Kordia sp. SMS9: one gene and its partner. The protein of the gene in region 1 binds, or shares a complex with, the protein of each later gene. Links are inferred from orthologs where the notes say so. Each region holds a gene or a part of one and is shown in the gene's direction. Other genes may lie near its edges. The genes, in order: meaB and scpA.

Evidence for each region.
Region 2: the proteins of meaB (region 1) and scpA are in contact, whole or in part, in a crystal structure (PDB 8DPB), measured with the Methylorubrum extorquens proteins. The link is inferred for Kordia sp. SMS9 from one-to-one orthologs. Residues at the interface, in SOR26638.1 of Methylorubrum extorquens: Arg20, Ala21, Ala24, Arg25, Thr28, Ser32, Arg33, Arg34, His37, Thr98, Gly99, Gly100, Ser101, Ile102, Leu103, Lys106, Thr107, Ala110, Ala113, Ile114, Asp115, Arg116, Ala118, Phe119, Ile120, Arg121, Pro122, Pro124; in SOR27001.1 of Methylorubrum extorquens: Glu577, Glu578, Asn579, Asp580, Gly581, Arg582, Arg583, Arg585, His596, Ala604, Ser605, Ala608, Asp609, Gly611, Phe612, Asp613, Val614, Asp615, Ile616, Gly617, Pro618, Leu619, Glu625, Arg628, Gln629, Val631, Glu632, Asn633, Asp634, Glu661.

Annotation. Positions count from the first base shown.
Region 1 is NZ_CP031153.1:3,812,651-3,819,161, forward strand. Bases 2,263-5,101 are described here. They hold meaB (methylmalonyl Co-A mutase-associated GTPase MeaB), read left to right. Parts: upstream 2,263-3,060; coding sequence 3,061-4,143; downstream 4,144-5,101. Other genes in these bases: KORDIASMS9_RS16155 (RNA polymerase sigma factor), read right to left, coding at 2,263-2,725; KORDIASMS9_RS16165 (lipocalin family protein), read right to left, coding at 4,153-4,548; KORDIASMS9_RS23395 (class I lanthipeptide), read right to left, coding at 4,668-4,844; KORDIASMS9_RS16170 (phosphatase PAP2 family protein), read right to left, coding at 4,939-5,101. Also shown: KORDIASMS9_RS23390 (hypothetical protein), read left to right, coding at 289-441; KORDIASMS9_RS16145 (hypothetical protein), read right to left, coding at 521-1,681; KORDIASMS9_RS16150 (hypothetical protein), read right to left, coding at 1,662-2,174; more of KORDIASMS9_RS16155, read right to left, coding at 2,171-2,262; more of KORDIASMS9_RS16170, read right to left, coding at 5,102-5,508; KORDIASMS9_RS16175 (hypothetical protein), read right to left, coding at 5,599-5,826; KORDIASMS9_RS16180 (MATE family efflux transporter), read right to left, coding at 5,813-6,511. UniProt on the Escherichia coli protein: Binds and hydrolyzes GTP. Likely functions as a G-protein chaperone that assists AdoCbl cofactor delivery to the methylmalonyl-CoA mutase (MCM) ScpA and reactivation of the enzyme during catalysis.
Region 2 is NZ_CP031153.1:2,953,904-2,960,468, forward strand. The notes cover bases 1,096-3,988. They hold scpA (methylmalonyl-CoA mutase), read left to right. Parts: upstream 1,096-1,423; coding sequence 1,424-3,553; downstream 3,554-3,988. Other genes in these bases: KORDIASMS9_RS12780 (hypothetical protein), read left to right, coding at 1,096-1,422; KORDIASMS9_RS12790 (hypothetical protein), read right to left, coding at 3,622-3,988. Also shown: KORDIASMS9_RS12775 (methylmalonyl-CoA mutase subunit beta), read left to right, coding at 1-803; more of KORDIASMS9_RS12780, read left to right, coding at 796-1,095; more of KORDIASMS9_RS12790, read right to left, coding at 3,989-4,200; KORDIASMS9_RS12795 (hypothetical protein), read right to left, coding at 4,803-5,489; KORDIASMS9_RS12800 (1-acyl-sn-glycerol-3-phosphate acyltransferase), read right to left, coding at 5,728-6,282. UniProt on the Escherichia coli protein: Catalyzes the interconversion of succinyl-CoA and methylmalonyl-CoA. Could be part of a pathway that converts succinate to propionate.

The DNA of each region.
Region 1 (6,511 bases):
TTCAAATCAACAAATCGACAGAAAAACAAATTGTCAAATAAACAAATAAGAAGTTTACATTTCAAAAAGCTATCAGTATTGAGAAGTTTCAAATGTCAACCATCGAAAAGGAAATATAAAATGTAAAACGCTAAATGTAAAATGAAAAAGTATTTTTGCTAACAACAAACAACAAACAACAAACAACAAACAACAAACAACACACTGATTCAAAATAAATTAGAAATTATTTTTTAACGACATTTATAATGGTTATCTTTTTGGAATTATTAATGTAAACCATAAAAAATGAAAAAGAAAAATTTAAAATCTTTGACTTTAAACAAAAAAACAATCTTACAATTTAGTGTACTTGGCGGGAAAAATAGTCCTGATCCAGTAGCGCACTCTACAGTGCAAGGATGCCAAGGAACGGCAACAAGATATCCGTGTTCTAATTAAATTTAGAAACAAATAGAAAAAGAAAAACGCCAGCGTATTAATTTGTATGCTGGCGTTTTTTGATGTTTTGTATGAATTATTATCTGTAAAATAATGTCACAAAACCGTGGACAATATCAAGTTTGAATGTGTTTTTTCGGGTTTCTTCATCATCTTTCCCACGGGTGAACATTTTTGACTTTTTCCCATCGCGACTAGGCTGTACGATGATTTTTGTACCGCCATCGTTTAACACGGCATTATTTCCATACGCTTCCATATAATATTTTTGATCTTTATCAGCATACATTTTAATGTCTGAATATTCACAAAGCATATTGATAGTTTCAAAATTAGCAGCCAAATTGTAAAAGAAAAACTTGCTCTTAAAATCCCGAAACGCTACGTTTTTCTTGACCTCGCCAATGTCAATTTTTGAGAATTCTGTTTCTAAAGAAGCATTTTCAAGTTCACCTATGAGACTATTAGTAACATTTTTACATATAAATTGTCCACCAGAAATCTTTTTAATTTTGATTGTCCCATTCATAAAACTGAACATATTTTTATCATTGCTCAAAGTCGCCGCTTCCAAGATACTTTCTTTAAATGAACCACGAATTGAATTTGTAAAAGTTCCATCAAATATAATATTGGCATTATCCGCCATCATATCAATCATCATATACGTTGGTACATAAATCACATAAGAAGAACGAATGTTTTGAATATCTTTATGGGTGCTGCTTTCCAAGTCTTTCAGTGCCACTTTTTCGTTCTCAAACACCACAAAACCATCTAAATCTTGAATTCCATTATTGGTGGCTTCAATTTCTTTATTGATCATCGCTACGGACTTGTATTTATTAGGTTCACTATTGCTTTCAAAGAAATTTTCAACACGAATTTCACCCGATTTTATAGTATAAGAACGTCTCCCGATAGTCGTCGGAGAAGAATTTTGTATGAGCAAGTAATTCATATCGCCCATAGAAGCTTCTTCACGAGTTGACACAATAATTTCATTTGAAATTTTTTTGACTTCCGCTTCGCTGTAGTTCTTAAAATCAATTGTAAAATCTACTTTCACTTGGTCTTTATTCCATATTTTAAACGTTACGTCAATATTGCGTGTTTCAAACCGCAATTGGGTTGTTTTATCGACCGAAAAAGTTTTTTGAAACTTTTTTTGTGTCTGTGCCATCAGTCCCAACGAGCTGATAAACAATAGGATTACAGTATTATATATTTTGTTGTTCATTTTTTAATCGTTTTAAATGTTGTTGAATTTCCTGCAAAAGTGTCAAGCGCATTTGCAAGTTCTGAATCATTTTTTCCAACGTAGTCAAGCTATTTTTTTGTACTAAAAACACTTTTTTCAATTCTTGATAAGACGCGTCTAAATTTTGCAAGCGTTCTTCGTACTTTTTAATCAAATAACCATCATTTGCGGTGAGTTGAAACGTTTTCCATTCCGAAGCAATATCTTGTAAATATTGATCTTCAATCGCTTTCATTTCCGCAAATAAAAGAGATTCTTCTTCTCCATAATTTGCATATATAAAAGCGCCAATTCCCAAAAGCAATACACATGCTGCAGCAATGGCACGCCAATAATACATTGGATTTTTTTGAGTGGAATTCGTTTCAAAATTTGCTAATTTATCTAGAAATTCAGCGCGATGTCCTTTCGGTAACGTTGGCGTTTCCATAGGCGCATCGTTTTCGTTTAAGATGTCTTTAATATTGTTCATAATGATATTTTATGTTTAAAAAGATCATGCAACGTTTTCTTCAATTTTGTTTTTCCGCGCATCAATTGTGTACGTGAGGTGCGAACAGGAATTTCCAGTATTTCTGAGATTTCCTGATGATCATAACCTTCTATTAAATACAATTGCAATACATATTTGTATTTGTTTGGCAAGGTATTTATGGAGTGAAGAATCTCTTGTTTGGTAACTGAAACCTCAATTTCCCAAGAAGCATCATCGTCAACAATCGCCAAGGTTTGATCGTTCATTTCTTCATATACCAACGCTCGTTTTTTCAACGTATCCATGCTTTGATTGATGACAATACGTTTCAACCATGCACCAAACGCAACTTCTTCTTTATATTGAGACAAACGCGTAAATGCTTTTAAAAACGCTTCCTGCATCACATCTTTTGCATTTTCCTTGTTGGAAATATAGCGACAGGTAATTGCAAACATCGCGTCTGCATACAAATCATACAGCTTCATTTGCGCTTTCCGATTTCCTTTTTTACATTTTTTAATAAGTAGCGAATGCTGTTGGTTCATTGCTTATGATTGTGTTCTATTCTAAAGACGACACTTTTTTTTGAGCGTTTCGTTTTTTTGCTTTTTTTTGTTTTTTGTTGATTTGATATAAAGTTTCAAAGTACTTCTCGACAGCTCTATTGAGCGCAGTCGAAATACTAAATCTTTACAAGATTTCACTCGAAGTGACGGTCGAAAGATTCAAAATAACTAATTCGTAAACATATACATAGTAAACTCTAAAAAAACAATTCGTGAATTCGTGACAAAAAACAGGAAGCATTTTTTAATCATTCAATCTTTCAATCAAAAATATATCGTAATTTCGTCTTTATACCACAAAATACAATAATCGCTTGGATTCGAAACGAAAACATAACACTGCGTTACACGAAAAAGATGGTATTTCACAACCAGAGACTATCAGTAAATCGTCGGTGGCTTCCATCAAAAAAAATAGAAGAAAACAACCTTCTGTAGACGAATTGGTGACTAAAATTTTGAATCAAGATAAAGTTGCGTTGAGTCGTGCAATTACATTAGTGGAAAGCAAAAACGCCAAACATCTCGCGAAAGCAACAGCAATTATCGAAAAATGTTTGCCACATGCCAACAAGTCTATCCGAATAGGAATCACAGGCGTTCCTGGCGTTGGGAAAAGTACGTTTATAGAAGCCTTTGGAAAACATTTGACAGGTTTGGGCAAAAAAGTTGCCGTGTTAGCTGTTGATCCGAGCAGTTCTATATCAAGCGGAAGTATTTTAGGTGATAAAACCCGTATGGAAGATTTGGTAAAGGATGAAAACGCTTTTATTCGACCATCAGCTTCTGGCGATTCGTTGGGCGGTGTCGCTCGAAAAACCCGTGAAACCATTATTTTATGTGAAGCGTGCGGATTTGATACCATTATTATTGAAACCGTTGGCGTAGGACAGAGCGAAACGGCCGTGCATAGTATGGTAGATTTTTTCTTATTGTTGAAATTGGCTGGCGCGGGAGACGAATTGCAAGGCATCAAACGTGGCATTATGGAAATGGCAGACGCGATTGTGATCAATAAAGCGGATGGTGACAATATAAAACGTGCGCAAATGGCACGAACGGAATTCAAACGTGCATTGCATTTATATCCGCAAAAAGCTTCTGAATGGCAACCAAAAGTGGTGACAGCTTCTGCGTTGAAACACGATGGAATTGACGAGGTTTGGCAAATGATTGAAGATTTCCGCGAAAGCACATTCAAAAACGGTTATTTTGAAAATCATCGGAAACAGCAAAATCGTTTTTGGCTCTTACAAACCATTGAAGAACGCTTGAAACATAACTTTTACAGCAATGAAAAAGTAAAAACGGTGCTTGATGAATACTTAAACGCAACTGAAAACAGTACTATTTCTCCATTCAATGCGGCGCAAAAACTATTAGATTTGTTAAAATAATTGTATCAATTAAGGTTTCACATATTTGTATAAACAGGCTTCAATGCACGGATAACTCAAAATAAGTTCGTTTTCTTGAATCTCAAAAAAGATGGTAAATGGAGAAAGTGCGCCACATTCATCTATTATAATAGTTCCAGCTGAAGCGGAATACGTTGCCGAAAACACTTCACTCATCGTACAAAATGACACGTTTGAAGTGACCGTAACTCCGTCTGCTGAAAAGTCTAAATCAGCATCACTATCTATTGGTAAAAAGGTTCCACTTCCATCACCTGGATCTAATAAAGTTGCGGTGAGTCTCCATGTTCCTGTCAGCAAGTTTTCAGTAGTATTGTCATCATCTGTAGCACAAGAAAATAGGAGTAAGGTTGCTGCGAAAATGCATAAAAGTTTTTTCATCATGTCGGTTTTATGTGAATGTCTATTTTGTAGATACTAATAATAGAAATTAGTTGCGTCTCAAAAAAAAGTTGTGTATCAAATTGACACACAACTTTTATCTGTTTACTGAATTTTATGCTTTACAATTCGCAATTCCAAACAGTGTGACATTCTGTATCTGTACAGCCTTGCGTTTCACAATCACAAATAGAATAATCTGTAAGCCAAGAGCCAGTTCCTCCTTTTAATTGATTTTCGCGTAAATTTGAAATTGATTTTTTGTTTAATTGTAGGGTTTGTAAACTTTTCTTTTTCATGGTTTAAGTTTTTAAATTAATATCTAAAGATAACCATAATGATTTTCAATAATTTACACTTTAGCAATTCATTAACAAAGCAAGCAACAACGAATTACACATATTTTCGAATCAAAAACTGTCGGAGTTTAAAAATTAGCGTTCCGTAAATAGCGCCAACAATAGCTCCCGTGAGCACATCACCTGGAAAGTGCACACCAATGTAAATTCGGCTATAGCCAACAAATGCTGCCCAAATTAGGAGAAATGGAAAGATATATTTGAAATGATTTTTTAAGACCAATCCGATATACACAGCCAAAGCCATGGCGTTGGAAGCATGTCCTGAAAAGTAGCCATACGCGCCGCCGCATGAGTCTTTCACCAAACGCATGTGCTCCATTAAATCTTCTGTATAACAAGGTCGCGAACGTAAAAAGAGCGTTTTTTTAAACAAATTTGCTGTTTGATCGGTAATCGTAATTAACAACGCAACCAATATCAACGTGAAAATGATTTCCTTCTTTTTGTGTGTTTTTAGGATGAGAAATAACAAAACAGCATACAACGGAATGGCGTAATATTTATTTGTGATAAACATCCAAAAACCGTCCCAAGTAGGCGTTCCAAGTCCGTTGAGAAACAGAAATACTTCTTTGTCAAATTGTATCAGTTGATCAATCATAATAGCCAGCATTTAGTTGAGACGCCCAAAAAGTATTCACAAGAATTTTGTATTTATATGTTAGTAAATTTTAAATCTTTACGATTGAAGTTAATCTTCGTAACGCGCCAATTCCCGATCGTAAAATTCGTTGGCAGATTGAAATAAATTTTCGGCTTCCGCATTCAATTCTTTTTCGTCTTCTTTGTCAAATTCTTCCAGCCATTCAACTTCGTCATTTTCTAAGTTGATGATGAATCGTGGGAATTCGGTATGTACAATAAAAATCGCGTTGGGATAATCGGTATTATCGCCCAGTAAAAATTTAGGAAGCTCCATGAATCAGTTGCTTTTTTATAAGTTTTTTTGATAAATAATTAAATCTAATATACAATAATATTGCAGAAGTCGTCAATCCTGCCAAGAGTCCAATCCAAATGCCAGAACTTTTGTATTCTGTGTACAATCCGAGATAGAAAGACGTTGGAAAACCAACAATCCAATAGGCAAAAAAGGTAATTAAGGTTGGAATTTTTACATCTTGCAAACCGCGTAAAATTCCCAAACCAACGACTTGAATTCCATCAGAAATTTGGAAAAATGCTGCAACGAGTAATAATTCTGCTGCTGTAGTGATTACTTCTTGTGTGTCTGCCAAGTTTGCAACATTACTTTCGTTGACATATAAAGTTGGAAACCAATCGTTGAAAAGCATAAACATGATCGCAAAGAAAACATCAATAATTAAGACGAGTAAGAGCGATGCTATGGCAATGCGTCTCAACTCTGAAAAATGCTTCAACCCTTTCTGATTTCCCACACGAATGGTGGCCGCAACACTCAATCCCATGGCGACCATAAAAGTCATGGATGATAAGTTTAACGCAATTTGATTGGCTGCTTGTGCATTTTTTCCTAAAATACCCGATAACCAAATGGCTGCTGTAAAAATAGCGACTTCAAAGAGCATTTGTAATGACGACGGAAAACCTAAGGAAATAATCTTTTTTAAGACTGATTTTTG
Region 2 (6,565 bases), 860 kb from region 1 along the record:
TGAATGTAAATGTGTACCAAAACGCAGGCGCTACCATGGTGCAGCAACTCGCGTATGCACTCGCGCATGTCAATGAATATTTAAATCACTATGGCGCAAACATTACAAATACCATCACGCTCAACGTAACGGTTGGTACACATTATTTCTTTGAAATTTCGAAACTAAAAGCATTACGTCAATTATGGAGTGTACTTGCAAAGGAATACAATGTGCATCCTGAATGTACTATCATTGCTTCACCTTCAACGCGTAACAAAACGCTGTACGATTACAATGTAAACATGTTACGAACTACTACTGAATGTATGAGCGCCGTATTAGGTGGTGCCGATTTTATACACAATCTTCCGTATGATTCATTATATCATCACGCAAACGAATTTGGCGATCGCATCTCAAGAAACCAACTGCGGATTCTAAAAGACGAAAGTTATTTTGACAAAACCGACAATCCGACCGAAGGATCGTATTACATAGAAAACATCACACAGCAACTCGCCGAAAAAGCCTTGACACTTTTTAAAAATATAGAAAGCAATGGCGGATTCCTGAAACAACTCAAAGCAGGAACCATTCAACGGAAAATCAAAGAAAGTGCTGCGAAAGAACAAACATTATTTGACGAGGGAAAAGAAATATTGCTAGGTACAAACCGCTATCCAAACCCGAACGATCGTATGAAAAACGATTTGGAAATTTCACCATTTCCCAAAAAACAAGCACGAAAAGTATTAGTAGCACCGATTCTAACAAAACGCTTGGCAGCAAAATTAGAACAAGAACGACTCCACAATGAATAGATTTATATACATCATATTACTCAGTTTTTTTTGCATTCAATGTGGCAGTGACAACGGCGATAAAAAAGTGCCGTTTAAAGATGTAGATGGAAAGTATGTGCATTTGGAAAGTGAAAACATCTATCTATTTGTCCCTAAAAATGTAAAAATGTTTTCAAATAGTGAATATCTCGAATTCATCAATAGTATTGAAAATGCGCAAGTTAGAGAAATGGAACGTGCGCGCTATTTGTACAAAAAATACGGTCCTGAAAACGCATACATCATGCGAAGCGAAGACCTAGAAACGAGTATTGAATTTATGACAATGCCGTATTTTGAAATCGATCAGTCGGTATCTCAAGAGATGCTCAAACTACTAAATAAACGACACAAAGCTGGTGGTAGAATGTTAGGTTTGGAAAGTTCTTTCAGCAGAGCAGGAATTCTAAAATTCCCTACGGGACGTGTTTTTAGAGCCATCTTTTTATACAAAGGAACCAACTTATTGACAGGTGAAGACGCACAAATATATAGCTATTTCTACGTGGCAAATCAAAATAACAAAACCTTTTTAGTGAGTTTTAACTCCCAAAAAGCGTACGACTTTGATTCGTACTTCCAAAAAATCAGATTGTAAAATGAGTAGAAAAAATATCCAACATATCACGCTTGATCAATCAACGAAAACGTTTGAAAAAGGCAAAACTGCGTCATTTACCACAGCGGAAGACATTGAAGTAAAATCTTCATACAATCAAGAAGATCTTGACAATGTAGAACATTTAGATTTTGTAGCAGGAATTGCACCCAATCTTCGTGGACCATATTCTACGATGTACGTTCGCCGACCGTGGACCATTCGTCAATACGCAGGATTTTCTACCGCAGAAGAAAGCAATGCGTTCTACAGAAGAAACTTAGCTGCGGGACAAAAAGGATTGTCTGTTGCGTTCGATTTAGCAACGCATCGCGGATACGACAGCGATCATGAACGAGTAGTAGGCGATGTGGGAAAAGCAGGTGTTGCGATTGATTCGGTAGAAGACATGAAAATTCTCTTCGATCAAATTCCGCTCGATAAAATGTCAGTTTCCATGACGATGAACGGCGCGGTGTTGCCCATTATGGCATTTTATATTGTGGCGGCAGAAGAGCAAGGTGTGAAACCTGAATTACTCGCAGGAACCATTCAGAATGATATTTTGAAAGAGTTTATGGTGCGTAATACCTACATTTATCCACCAACGCCTTCCATGAAAATTATTTCGGATATTTTTGAATATACGTCGGCAAACATGCCAAAATTCAACAGTATCAGTATTTCCGGATATCACATGCAAGAAGCTGGCGCCACCTGCGATATTGAACTTGCATACACGTTGGCAGATGGTTTGGAATACATACGCAAAGGACTTGCCGCAGGAATGGACATTGATACTTTTGCGCCGCGACTTTCGTTTTTCTGGGCAATTGGCATGAATCATTTTATGGAAATTGCTAAAATGCGCGCCGCTCGGATGTTGTGGGCGAAGTTGGTAAAACAATTCAATCCGAAAAATCCAAAATCAGTATCCTTACGAACACATTGCCAAACGAGCGGTTGGAGTCTTACAGAACAAGATCCGTTTAACAATGTAGCGCGGACCTGTATTGAAGCAGCAGCAGCAGCTTTTGGTGGTACGCAAAGTTTGCATACCAATGCCTTGGATGAAGCCATTGCGTTGCCCACAGACTTTTCTGCACGAATTGCCCGAAACACACAAATTTACCTCCAAGAAGAAACTAAAATTACCAAAACGGTGGATCCTTGGGCGGGAAGTTACTATGTGGAAAAACTCACCCATGAAATTGCACAGAAAGCCATGCAACTGATTGAAGAAGTAGAAGAATTGGGCGGCATGACCAAAGCAATTGAAGCGGGCATTCCGAAAATACGCATCGAAGAAGCTGCGGCGCGTAAACAAGCACGCATTGACTCTGGACAAGATGTGATTGTGGGTGTCAACAAATACAGACTAGACAAAGAAGATCCATTACATATATTAGAAGTAGACAATCAAACCGTTCGAAATGCGCAATTGGCACGTTTGGACGAATTGAAGCAAAACCGAAATGCTTCCGAAGTAGCAGAAGCATTAGCAAAACTCACAGTAGCTGCGAAATCTGGAGAAGAAAACTTATTAGCATTAGCAGTAGATGCAGCCCGTAAACGTGCAACTTTAGGTGAAATTTCAGATGCACTCGAAGCTGTTTTTGGAAGATATAAAGCACAAATTAAATCATTTTCAGGCGTGTATAGTAAAGAAATCAAAGACGATAGTTCGTTTCAAAAAGCAAAAGAATTGGCTGCTAAATTTGCAGAAATAGAAGGTAGACAACCGCGAATTATGATTGCAAAGATGGGACAAGACGGACACGATCGTGGTGCAAAAGTAGTAGCAACAGGTTATGCAGATGTTGGTTTTGATGTAGACATCGGACCTTTATTCCAAACTCCTGCGGAAGCTGCCAAACAAGCCATGGAAAACGATGTACATATTTTAGGTGTTTCTTCTTTGGCGGCTGGACACAAAACCTTGGTTCCGCAAGTAATTGCAGAATTGAAAAAATACGGTCGTGAAGATATTATGGTGATTGTCGGCGGCGTCATTCCGCATCAAGATTATGAATTTTTATTTGAAGCGGGCGCAGTTGCCGTGTTTGGTCCTGGAACTAAAATTAGCGAAGCGGCGATTCAGTTGTTGGAAATTTTAATTGACGAAGAATAATTTTTACACATAAAAAAGCTGTCTAATTTTTCTATTTTTAGACAGCTTCTTTCATTATATTTTAAGTATTAGAAAACGCCTGCAGCAGCTTCCGCAGCTTCTGCACTGCTTAAATCTGTTTTGGTACATTTTCCTCCATTTGCACACGGAGAACAATAAGGTAAATCATTGTTTTCACGGTCATATTTCACTGCACATCCAGTAGATTCATGAGAACATTCGGATGTTGTACACGTTATTTTACGATGTGCAGCTATCGTGGTTGTAGCATTTGCCACTTCTAATTTTGAAGGTGATTCAATCACTTTTACATAGAAAGAAGTACGGTATGTGTCGCCTTCAAACAATAAATTGTATGTATCATCAATGCTTGCCACATACACACTTGTATAATTTGCGTCAATATTGGCATATTTTTTCATGTTTGCGCTCAGTGTAGTTAGCGCTTTTTTCGTATCAAACGTTATGTATGGCATTCCATCTTTTATATAGCCGATTTCTATCCAATCAGCATCCATGTTAGGTACCTTTGATTTGGCAGTGCTTTCCTCGTTTACAGTTGTGGTTTCTTGATCGCTATTACAGCCGATTAGTAGGAATGCGAATGCAAGTACGATCATCGGTACGATTTTAACTATTTTTTTCATTGGTTAGGTTATTTGATGTCCTTATTTTTAGGATAAGTTGACATGTTTTTATTCAACTCACTACGCAATTACAGAATATAATTGAAGCGCGGAATGTATTTTTTAGTTTTACTTGGTGCTTGTATTCATTTCCACCATTTATCATAATTGTGAGGCGTCAACACACGTTCCAAATGACAATTTTGGTAATTTTAGTTTTAGGAGAGAGTAAGGGAATTTTCTTTTTGCCGCATCAATTATTGTAAGTAATTATAATTGATTTTTTAAATTACAAAAAATATGCTAAAAATCAAACAGTTACGTGTGATTTCACTGTCAAGAACTTAAAATTAAATATAGGTTTGAATTAGTTTCTTGAAAAGTGTTCTTTAAATGATGATAGTAAAGCGAATTCCATCAGATAAATTTGTAGAAATAAAAGATTGTAAATCAATAAATTTAATGGTGACAATGCGAAATTGTTCTATGTTTTGTATTCTATTTTCGACGCTCTTAATTCTTGTAGTTGCAAGAGCTCATCAAATCATTTAGATTACATTATTTTGAGCAAAAAAAACACTGAAAAAAGATTCCAGTGTTTCACAAAGTATGTTTTAATTTTATTATTTCTGTTTACAATGACAGCTCTGTTTTGTGGACCATGAACCTTTTACACAACAAGCATAATATCCTGTTCCGCAAGACACTGAACAACTTCCATAGTTACCATTGGTAAGACTGCAAGAAGTAGAGCCTTCACCGCCATGATCACATTTTCCTTTGCCATCAGTATCTACAATTTCAGGAACTTGTCTTTGAAGTGTTGGACTGTAATAATCAATATCTTCGTAATTTTTATTTTCTTTAGGAGTCCAGAAATACGATAAACTCTTTGCTGTTAAATTGACTTTAATATTGTTTTTAGAAATAGCGTTAACATCAGTTATCAATTGATTTGACACATTTCCTTTCACACCAATAAAAACACTATTATTGATAAGAATTCCATCGTTTAAATAAGCGATTTCATTAATTTTTTCATTGAATTGGAATGCTTCATTTGTTTGCACATGAAAAATATGTTTTTGATGTAATGTCTCTGTATACAATAAAATTTCATGGTTGTGTGTACTTACATTTTTAAAATTCCCCTTTAAAAATATAGGGTTTTGATAAAATGCTGTTTTGGTAAATGTAGAATTTGCGATTTGTTCAGCAGGAATTGCATCTTCACTATTTTCATCAGTATTACATGAAAATGTAAAAAGTACTAAGAATAGTACGATTGGTAGTTTTTGTAGTGTATTCATAAGTTGTAGTTCCTCTAAATAAAAGATAAAATTGGAAAATTAACAATACCAATACGATTAATCTTTTATGAATTAGATTATTTTCTTACAAATTTATGAATTTTACAAATACTGGCAAAGTCAAAAAAGAGTGATTTACCATAAAAAGAATACGGTTGTGCCTTATTTTCTACACTTTAAATGTTTTTTGACATGTAATTTCAACATCATTAAAAATTGAACACAACTCAATGGAAGTTTATCCTTTGTATCCAAAGCTTTTTTCGGGTATTTTCCCAACAACACCTTCAAAGAATTTGTAGATATACGCAAAATCTGCTTTTATGTCGTCCGTTGGATAGAATAATTTATCAATTTTCACTTCCTTTTTGCCAAAATCAAATGCTACTAATGTAATCGGAACTTTAGCTTCTTTGGCAATATAATAAAAGCCAGTGCGCAATTCATTGACCAATTTACGCGTTCCTTCAGGTGCCAAGGTCAATCGAAATTCTTCTTTTCCTTTGAACACAGCAGCAATGGCTTGCACTTTGTTTTGCCCTGGAGTTCTGTCAATTGGTGCGCCACCTGTCCAACGAAAATACCAGCCAAATGGAAAGCGAAACAATTCTTTTTTCCCCACATAATTTATTTTAGTTTTTGTGATGCTTCTAATCATCAATCCAATGTAGAAATCGTGCCAACTTGTATGTGGAACTACGGCTACAATACATTTTTTCACTTCCTGAGAAAATGAACCTTTTATTTTCCAACCTAAAAGTTTGAAGTAAATAAATTTGTAAATGGCACGCATAATAGTTGGGGAATTTTTAAAATTAATTTGGCATTTCAATGGTTTTGTAAAGGTAGTGAAGTTTCAAGGATTGAACTATATAATTATTTTTTAATACGAACGTAAAGTTTATAATTCTGATACATTTATGATAACATTAACACGATTGTTCCATACGGAACTAAACAACTCGTTTACGCATTCAAAAGGTGTGTTTGCGTATTTGAGGTTAGTTTCCCAATATTGACTTGATTGTCTATGATTCGTCATTGCAAACGAAGCGACGTAATTTAACGTTATGGGA